DNA from 2 places in the Candidatus Pelagibacter sp. FZCC0015 genome. Region 1 is predicted to be linked to the other one. Evidence: riboswitches for the same ligand, from Rfam matches in the RefSeq annotation. Region 1 holds a riboswitch; the other holds the start of a gene.
What was found. A riboswitch is a leader RNA that binds a small molecule or an ion and turns the genes downstream of it on or off. The one in region 1 is predicted to bind glycine.

Region 1 (5,444 bases):
ATGAAGTTGATAATGACTGATTTTAGTAAAATTTTAGACAAAGCAAAAGAACTTGAGGCAAAAATGAAAGAAAGCCAACAAAAGATTAAGGAAATTAGAGTTGAAGGAGTTTCGGGCTCAAACTCTGTAAAGATAATTTTGGATGGAGAGGGAGAAATGCAAACAATTAAGTTATCTGATGAAATTATGAAAGAGGACAAAACCATTATTGAAGATTTAATTGTTGCAGCACATAATAGTGCTAAATCTCAACTTAAATCAAAAACAACTGAGGAAATTTCAAAAGCAACGGGAGGTTTTGGAATTCCTGGTTTTAAATGGCCTTTATAATAGATGCAAAACATCAGTGAGATAGAAGAATTAATTAAATTAATTTCAAAACTTCCTGGTTTAGGTCCCAAATCAGCAAAAAGAATTGTTTTAAAATTAATAAATAATCGTGACGAACTTGTAAAACCTATGGCAAATACATTGGCACAGGTTTATAAAAATGTGGTTAGATGCAATTCATGTGGTGCATTAAAGTCAAATTCAAATGGTTGCCTAAATTGTGAGAATACAAAAGAAAAATATAATAAAATTTGTGTAGTAGAGGATATTGCAGACCAATGGTCGATTGAAAATTCAAATATCTTTCAGGGCTATTTTCATATTTTAGGAGGAACAATTTCCTCAGTTGGCCAAAGAAAAGAAGATTTATTAATTAATTCATTAGTTGAAAGAGTTAATAGAGATAAAATCGAAGAGGTAATTCTTGCAACTAGTGCAACTGTTGAAGGTCAAACAACTGCATACTACATCCAAGATAGTCTAAAAAATTTAGATGTTAAAATTACTAAATTAGCACAAGGTTTACCAGTTGGAGGAGAGATTGAAAGTTTAGATGATGGGACTTTATTTTCTGCTTTTAAAAATCGATCTAATTTGGTTTCGAACTCAGATTAGATTTTTTTTGCAATCTATTTAAATGAAGTAATGGTTCGGTATAACCTGAAGGTTGCTCCTTACCTTTAAACACTAAATCGCAAGCAGTTTGAAATGCTATAGAATTTTCATAATCATTACTCATTTTAACATATAGTGGATCATCTTTGTTCTGATCGTCTACTATTTTTGCCATCTCTTTCATTATTTCAGTTACTTGTATTTTTGTTGTAATTCCATGATGTATCCAGTTTGCTATATGCTGAGATGAAATCCTAAGAGTGGCCCTGTCTTCCATCAAACCTATGTTGTTAATATCTGGCACTTTAGAACAACCAACACCTTGATCTACCCACCTTACAACATATCCCAATAAAGTTTGTGCAGAGTTTGAAATTTCCTTATTTATGTCCTCTACAGACCAATTAGGTCTATCTGCTATTGGGATTGTTAAGAGATCATCAAGCTTAGCTGGTTCTCTATCAATTAATTTTTTTTGTTCGTTAAAAATATTTATTTCATGATAATGTAAAGCATGTAGCGCAGCTGCTGTTGGAGAAGGAACCCACGCACAGTTTGCACCTGCTTTTAAGTGTCCTGTTTTTTGCTCCATCATATCTTTCATTTTATCGGGCATTGCCCACATTCCTTTTCCAATTTGAGCTTTACCAGAAAATCCACAACTTAAACCAATATCAACATTGTTGTTTTCGTATGCAGTAATCCATTTAGATGATTTCATGTCACCTTTTTTAATCATAGGACCGGCTTCCATTGAGGTATGCATTTCATCACCAGTTCTATCTAAGAATCCAGTATTAATAAAAAAAACTCTATTTTTAAGACTTCTAATACATTCTTTTAAATTTGCAGATGTTCTTCGCTCTTCATCCATAATACCGATCTTACAGGTATACTTAGGTAAATTTAGAACTTCCTCAACTTTAGAAAAAATTAAATCGGTAAATGCAGTCTCATCTGGACCATGCATTTTAGGCTTTACAATATAAACTGATCCAGTTCTTGAATTATTTTTGTTTTTAATATCATGTAATGCAGCTGCTGTGGTTATAAATGCATCCATAATACCCTCAGGTATTTCACTTCCATCACTCAATAAAATTGAAGAGTTAGTCATTAGATGACCAACGTTTCTTACAAGTAAAAGACTTCTGCCATGTAACTTTAAGCCTTTCCCATCTTTTGAGATATAGCTTCTGTGTGGATTTAATTTTCTTTCAAACAATTTTCCTTCTTTTTCAAATTTTGACTTGAGGTCTCCTTTCATTAGACCTAGCCAATTTCGATAACAAATAATTTTATCCTCTGAGTCAACGGCTGCTACACTATCTTCGTTATCACAAATTGTAGACACTGCAGATTCTAGTATAATATCACTTATACCCGCATGATCTTGTTGAGCAGCAAAAGCTCTTGAGTCTTTTAGAATTTCAATATGCAAATTATTATTCTTTAGAATAATTGCAGACGGATTATCGCTTTCGCCTCGGTGCCCAACAAATTTATTTTCGTCCTCCAAATCAAAAATATCAGCACCTTTTAAAACTTTTAATTTCCCATATTTTACAGCAAAACTTGTAATTTTATTCCAACTTAATCCAGCTAATGGAAAGTACTTATCTAAAAAATTTCTTCCATATTTTATAACCATTTCACCTCTTAAAGGGTCATACCGTTCAGATACGCTGTCTTCAGACTGTTCAATTACATCTGTACCATAAAGACTATCATATAAACTCATCCATCTTGCATTTGCAGCATTTAATGCATACCTTGCATTCATTACAGGCACAACCAACTGAGGTCCAGCTATACTCGCAATTTCCTCATCAACATTTTCAGTTTCTATTTTAAAATCAGGTCCTTCGTTTTTTAAATAACCAATTTCTAACAAAAATTTTTTGTACTCATCTAAATTAAATTCTTTACTTTTATTTTTGAGATGCCAATCGTCTATTTCTTTCTGCAATTCTTCTCTAAATTTAATTAATTCTTTATTTTTTGGCGCAAGCTCATCGAGTGTTTTTTCTAGACCTAACCAAAAATTTTCTGAAGATACATTTGTATTTTTTAATAATTCATCATTTACGAAGTTTGATAGCTTTTCAGATACCTGAAGATTATTAATTTTAATGTATTTTTCTTGCATAGCACTTAATTCGTACCCCATCTGTATTTTTGCCTGAGAGCTTTACTCCTTCGGCGGAAATCAATCTCTTTCCAGAGTGTTATGCTTTAATCGGTCCTTTTGCCTGAGAGTTTCCGGGGTGGTTGCTCCTTCGGCGCTATAAATAGTCTCTCCCGATAATGAATTTGTATCTGTTAAATGATTTAAGTCAATTAATAAGAATTACACCTTATTTAATATCATTTTATTGCCTTTTTTGTATTTTAACCATCCGCTATAAATAAAATATGAAAAATTATCTAAATTTTGAAACAGAAATTAAAGATCTAGAAAACGAACTAGAAAAATTGAAAGATCCTTACAATCAAGAGGGATTATCAGAAGTCGATACTCAAAAAATTTCAAGCACTCAAACAGAAATAGATGAAAAATTAAAAAATATTTATTCTAATCTAGATCCTTGGCAGACTACTATGGTTGCTCGTCATGAAGATAGGCCTAAAGCAAAATTTTTTATTGATAATTTGTTTGAAGATTTCATTTCATTATCTGGGGATAGATATTATGGAGAGGATAAATCGGTATTAACTGGATTTGCAAAGTTAAATGGAAAATCTGTTTTAGTAATAGGTCAAGAAAAAGGAGAAGATTTAGATAGTAGGATTGAGAGAAATTTTGGGATGATGAGACCAGAGGGTTATAGAAAAACAATAAGATTAATGAACTTAGCAAACAAATTTAATATTCCTATAATCTCTTTTATTGATACTCCAGGAGCATATCCAGGTGTAGGAGCAGAAGAGAGAGGACAAGCCGAAGCAATTGCAAAATCAATCGAATGCTGTATGGAGCTTAAAGTTCCAACAATTGCAATAATTATAGGTGAGGGTGGTTCTGGTGGAGCAATTGCATTAGCTTCATCGAACAAAGTCCTTATGCTAGAAAATGCAATTTATTCAGTAATATCCCCTGAGGGATGTGCAACTATTCTATGGAGAGATCCAAAAAAAATGCTTGATGCTGCGAAAGCTATGAAACTTTCAGCTAAAGATTTATTAAAATTAAAAGTTATTGATGAAATAATTGAAGAACCTTTAGGTGGTGCGCATAGAGATAGAGATATTATATTAAATAACGTGAGAGAAATTTTAACAAAAAATTTAAATTATTTTGATGAATTATCTTCTGAAGAAATAATGAATGAGAGAAAAAATAAATTTCTTAAAATTGGAAGAAACGATGGTTTTATGACTAGTACTGAGGATCTAAGCACATTAACTGTTAAGAAAAATAATTTTGATAAAATTTTAAAATCAAAAAAAGTATTATCAGCTATTGCTGGCGGATTAATTTTAATTTCTTTAATTCTGTTATTTATTTAAATTTATAAAGCACCATGACAATGCTTGAATTTTTTTCCAGATCCACAAAAACATGGTTCATTTCTTCCCATTTTTTTATTGTTTGAAATTTGTTTAGAAATATCGTTTTGTTTGTTTTCATTTTCCTGGTTTGACTCAAGAACAACTTTTAAGTTCATTAAAATAGTTACATAATCTAATTTTAATTTTTCTAAAAGATTTGAAAACAATTCAAATGCTTCTTTTTTATATTCAACTAAAGGATCTCTTTGACCATAAGATCTTAGACCTATGACTTGTCTTAATTGCTCCAAATATTGAATATGCGATTTCCAGTTTAAATCAATTGATTGAAGAAAAATTCTTTTTTCAATTTCTTTTGCATGATCTTCCCCTAGAAGTTTAATCCGTTCCTTTCTAGTTTCTTGAAATTTATTAGAAATCTTTTCTCTGAAATCTTTATCTTTAGTTTCAATTAAATCCTTAAATTCGTTTTCTTCAAAGCTTTTTCCAACTATTTGCTTAGTTTTATTATTAAATTCATTACTTTTAGGATTAGATAAATTTGAAATTTTTAACTTAATTAAATTATCAGATATTTCTTTTAAAAATTCATCTGAATAATCAAAGATATTTTCACTATTCATTGCATTTTTTCTTTGTGAAAACACAACGTGCCTTTGATCATTAAGAACATTATCAAATTTGATGAGTGTTTTTCTTATATCAAAATTTCTAGCCTCTACTTTCTGTTGGGCTCGCTCTAATGCTTTGTTAATCCATGGGTGATCAATACTTTCACCGTCTTTAAGCCCAAGTTTTTCTAGCATACTATTCATAGACTCTGATCCAAAAATTCTCATTAAATCATCTTCTAGACTAACGTAAAATACTGAACTACCTTCATCTCCTTGTCTTCCAGATCTTCCTCTAGCCTGGTTATCAACTCTTCTAGACTCCATTCTCTCTGTGCCAATTACAAATAAACCACCCAATGATTTAATTTTATC
Region 2 (5,444 bases), 510 kb from region 1:
TAAGTTAGGCAGACTTACTGTTGGGTCTTCTTTTTTAATCGACTCAGCTGCATTAAAAATTTTCAACAATTGATTTACTCTATAAACATTTTTCTTTTCATCAAAAGAAACTGCCAACATTTCAGAATTTACTCTTCTAATGTTTACCTTTTGATCCAAAGCATTTTTATAAATTTGATCAGTTTTATCTTTTGTTACAATTGTAACTGTATCAAAGAAATGATCTGAATAAATTTCATATCCAGATTGTTTCAATTTATCTGCAAAATTTTTAGCTAATTGAGAAACTCTCTCAGCAATAGTTCTGATACCCTCTGGACCATGATAAATAGCATAAGCTGCAGAAACAATTGCTAATAAAGCTTGGGCAGTACAAATATTACTTGTCGCTTTATCTCTTCTGATATGTTGTTCCCTAGTTTGTAATGATAATCTATATGCTTTGTTTCCATGTCTATCAACAGACACACCGATAATTCTTCCTGGCATAGATCTTTTGAACTCGTCTTTAGTTGCAAAGAAAGCTGCGTGAGGTCCACCATAACCCATTGGAATTCCAAACCTTTGAGAACTTCCAACAGCAATATCTGCTCCTAGTTCTCTTGGTGTTTTTAACTTAGCAAGTGCTAATAAATCACAAGCTAAAATTGCTTTACCATTTTTTTTATGAATTTTACTTATTGCCTCACTAGGATCTACTATATCTCCTAATGTTCCTGGATATTGTAATATACCGCAAACTAAATCTTCTTTTAATTGATCTAATACTTCATCTTCATTTCCAACAAGTACTTTTAATCCCATTGGTTCTGCTCTTGTTTGGATTACATCTATTGTTTGTGGATGACAATTTTCTGAGACAAAAACTAAATTACTATCTTTTTTATTTAATCTATGACTTAATCCCATTGCTTCTGCGGCTGCTGTTCCTTCATCTAATAAAGATGCATTTGCTATATCCATTCCTGTAAAATCAACTATCATTTGTTGGAAATTAAGCAGCATTTCTAATCTTCCTTGAGCTACCTCGGGTTGATAAGGTGTATAAGAAGTATACCAACCTGGATTTTCTAAAATATTTCTCAGAATTACATATGGCGTATAAGTGCCGTAGTAACCCATTCCTATGAAGTTGGAATAAATTTGATTTTTTTTTGAAATTGCTTTTAATTTTCTTAATGCTTCATATTCTGAATTAGATTCTCCAATATTTAATTCATCTTTCAATTGGATTTTTTCTGGCACTGTGCTTTTGATTAAATCATCAAGTGATTTGTAATTAAGTTCCTTAAGCATTTTATTTTGATCTTCATCTGAAGGTCCAATATGTCTTTTTAAAAAATCTTTTTGAGAATTATGTAACATTAGCTAGCACTCTCCTTTGCAAATTTATCGTATTCTTCTTTGTTCATAAGACTATCCATTTCAGATTGATCTTTCATTTTAAGTTTAAAAAACCATGCTGAACCTTCTGGATCTTCATTAATTTTAGAAGGATCGTCTACAATAGCTTGATTAGTATCTACTACCTCACCACTAACTGGAGTGTAAACATCACTAGCAGCTTTCGTGGACTCTACTACTCCTGCAGTACCATCTTTTTCAACATTAGATCCTTTTTCAGGAAGTTCTGCAAAAACAATGTCGCCGAGCATTTCTGTTGCATGTTTTGTAATTCCTATTGTGGCTACATCTCCCTCTAAAGTAATCCACTCATGTTCTTTTGAAAATTTTACTTCACTCATTAATTTACTCCTTTCACATAATTTTTTTTATAAAATGGTAATGCGCAAACATTTGCTGGATGTTTTTTTCCTCTTACCTCAAGCAAAATTTTAGTATCAACTTTTGAAAATTCTTTATTAACATAACCCATCGCTATAGGGCCATTTACACTTGGTCCAAACGTGCCACTAGTTATCTCACCAATTTGTGTATCTGTATCATCAAATATTTTAGTTTTTTCTCTAGCAATCAATCTACCTTCGGGTTTAATCCCTACTCTTACTTGGCTTGCTCCATCTTGCATTTGGTTCATAATTTTTTTTGATCCAATAAAACCTCCGTTTGATAATCTAGATTTTGAGATTGCCCATCTAAGGTTTGCCTCAACCGGTGTTTTATTAATATCTAATTCGTGACCATATAAACATAATCCAGCTTCTAATCTCAAGGTATCTCTTGCCCCAAGTCCTATAAGTTGTGCTCCCTTTTTTATTAAATTTTCAACGAATTTTTCAGCTTTATCGTTAGAAATTGAAATTTCAAATCCATCTTCCCCTGTATAACCTGATCTTGTAACAAATAATTTTTGATTATCAGAATCGAACCAATTTCCTGTCATAAAATTTAGTTGATCAACCCCATTTATAATTGAGTTTAAAATTTCAACAGACTTGGGTCCTTGAATTGCTATCAAAGATCTACTGTTATCTAAATTCATTTTAAATTTCGAACCTAGTAAATTAGATAAAATCTCAAAATCTTTATCTTTGCATGCAGCATTTAAGATAATTAAATATCCTTCCTCGATTTTAGTAATGATTAAATCATCATAAATTCCCGCATCCTCATTCATTAAAAAACTATACTTTGAGCAATTTTGTTTCAGATTTTTTAAATCTAATGGAAAAATTTTTTCTAATTCTTCTGTTAAACTTTCATCACCATGTATGAATAGCTGGCCCATATGTGATACATCAAATATTCCGGAGTGGGATCTTGTGAATTTATGCTCTTCAATAATTCCTTTGCTATACTGAATAGGCATTTCATAGCCAGCAAATTCAACAAACTTAGCGTTGTTACTTTGATGAAGTTTATTTAGTGATGTTTTTTTTATTTCCATATTAACTCTTCTTTGCCCCCTCTGTCTTGGTGCCTGAGAGATTTGCTCCTTCGGCGAGAATAATTCTCTTTCCAGAGTTAATATGTACGGTCCTTTTGCCTGAGAGTTTCCGGGGTGGTTGCTCCTTCGGCGCTACAAAAGTAGTCTCTCCCGTATATAAATTTATAACACATTTAAAATGTTTATGTGAAATTTATTTGGCTAGTTTTTTAACAAGTAATGGAGACAAAAACTGTATAACTACTGCTGTTATAACTACGGCTCCCCCAAAAAGTACAGTAAGTGGCGGGTTTTCGTTTGCAAACATCCATGCCCACATGGGTCCTAGAACAGCTTCAGTTAACATAATGATTCCAACAAATGCTGAAGGAGTTGATCTTGCTCCAATTGTTATAAGTATAAATCCAAGTCCAACTTGAAAAAATCCTGCAATAAAACCTAAAAAAATATCATTTGTTGAAACCAAAATACTCGGTGACATAAACAAACCTATTAGTGTTGCAAAAATTCCAGCAACCAATTGTAAAGGTATCATGTCGACTTTTGGATATTTTCTGACAATTAAAATTAAGATTGCAAATGATATCGGCATGATAAATGCAACTAGGTTTCCAGTCATTTGACCTGGTGTTAGTGAACTTCCTAACATTAAAATGATACCAACTACTGCTGTAATAATGCAAGTTAATGTAATTTTTGAAATTTTTTCTTTTAAAAATACGTAACCAAAAATTGCTAAAAACAAAGCTTGAGTTTGAATTATAAAGTTTGCATTAGCTACTGTTGTTTCATACATAGCAAACACATAGCTAGCAAATCCAATAGATAAAATTATACCTCCAAATAAACCTGGAATTCCAGATTTATAAAGAGCACTGAAAATTTTTCCTCTGTAAGTAAAGATTAAAAAAATTGTAATTACTCCAATAAAGAAAAGTGATCTCCAAAATAATATTTGCCAAAGTGTAGATCCATCGAAAGACTTAACAATTAAACCTCCAAAACTTAACGCACAAGCTCCTAAAAAAACTAAAAAAGGTCCTGGTATTTTTGATAAAAAATTCATTAAATTTGTGATAGTAAATTTTGAGTTTCCATTTCATATAACTTAAATAAAGTCTCTGCATCAGATAAATTAATCTCTTTAAATTTTATTTTTGAACCAGGAGACATCTGTACTAATCGGTCATAATCGACACTAGCCACAACTCCAATTTTTGGATAGCCACCAATAGTACCATGATCTGAAAGCATTATAATTGGATTTCCATCTGCCGGTACTTGGATTACACCTTTAATCAAACCCTCTGATTTTATGTTGGTGTTCACAATATTCTCAATTTTAGGTCCCTCTAGTCTCATGCCCATTCTGTCTGAAAGTTTGGATACTGTGAATTCCTTTTCATAAAATATTTTTTTACCTTCTTCAGAAAAGTAATCAAAATTAGTGCCTTTAATCACTCTTATGTTTTCTATTTTAGTATTAATGTAATTAGTTTTTTTAATATCCTTATTTGAATTTATTTTTTTTAAATTAATTCTTTGCCCTAAATCTAATTTTTTTCCATCGTTAGATCCAATATTTGCTTTAGTATTTATAGAATAACTATTCCATTGAAATTTTAAATCGAACTTTCCACCTAATGCTAAATATCCATAAACTGATTTATTTGTAGATATGATATTTATCTCATCTCCATTTTCAATTTGATAACTTTCGTAACATTTGCCCTCGATTTCAGTATCTTTTTTTTTAATGGAAAAAATTACATCACCAGTAATAGCAAAATTAATTTTTTCTCCTGAATACTTTATGTGAGGACCTTGATATGCAAACTCTATCACTGCAGAGTCTAAATTATTATTAACAAGTTTATTAGCTATAAGATAATTTCGGTTATCCATAGCACCACTAAATGGAATACCAATATGATAAAGATGATCCCTACCTTTATCTTGAAAGGTAGTATTAATTCCAGGTCTGATTATATCTAGATAATTACTACTCATTATAATTTTTATACTGATCTAAAGTAATTTCCTTGAAAATTACTGTATCTCCTGGGTTAATTAGATTTGGTTTATCTTCTTTTGAACTATCAAAAACATCCAAAGGGGTATTTCCTAAAATATTCCATCCACCTGGGCTTTCAAATGTATAAATGTTTGCAAATTGCTCAGTTAATGCAACAGATCCCTTGGGTACTTTTACTCTTGGGGTTTCTAAACGTTGAGCTCGCATATTCTCATCTAAGTCACCAAGAAAAGGCATGCCAGCAATAAACCCTGTCATGTAACAAAAATATTCCTTATTTAAAAAATTCTCTAAAATTTTTTCTCTACTTAATTTTAATATTTCTTCCAATCTTTTAATGTCCATTGAAAAATTTTCATGACAACAAACTGGTATTTCTAATTTTTTTGAATTTATATCTTTTGAGTCTTGAGCATTAATGTTTTCAATATAATTTTTTACTTCTTTAAAATTTGTTTTTTTTAGATCAAAAGAAATAATTAGTTTATTATAAGAAGGTGTTAAATTATTTATGCCTTCAAATTTTTTTTCTTTAATAGTTTTAAAATATTTTATTACTTG

Region 2: linked by a shared signal. The riboswitch ahead of gcvT (glycine cleavage system aminomethyltransferase GcvT) and the one ahead of DT059_RS01910 (malate synthase G) in region 1 are both predicted to bind glycine.

The regions. Positions count from the first base shown of each region.
Region 1 is NZ_CP031125.1:363,889-369,332, reverse strand. Features, by position in the region: gene dnaX (DNA polymerase III subunit gamma/tau) at 1-20, shown strand, start outside; gene DT059_RS01920 (YbaB/EbfC family nucleoid-associated protein) at 13-330, shown strand; gene recR (recombination mediator RecR) at 334-945, shown strand; gene DT059_RS01910 (malate synthase G) at 920-3,115, opposite strand; glycine riboswitch at 3,176-3,259, opposite strand; gene DT059_RS01905 (acetyl-CoA carboxylase carboxyltransferase subunit alpha) at 3,361-4,455, shown strand; gene secA (preprotein translocase subunit SecA) at 4,458-5,444, opposite strand, start outside.
Region 2 is NZ_CP031125.1:876,193-881,636, reverse strand. Features, by position in the region: gene gcvP (aminomethyl-transferring glycine dehydrogenase) at 1-1,365, opposite strand, end outside; gene gcvH (glycine cleavage system protein GcvH) at 1,365-1,745, opposite strand; gene gcvT (glycine cleavage system aminomethyltransferase GcvT) at 1,745-2,848, opposite strand; glycine riboswitch at 2,926-3,011, opposite strand; gene DT059_RS04600 (DMT family transporter) at 3,042-3,914, opposite strand; gene DT059_RS04595 (5-oxoprolinase subunit C family protein) at 3,914-4,858, opposite strand; gene DT059_RS04590 (5-oxoprolinase subunit B family protein) at 4,851-5,444, opposite strand, start outside.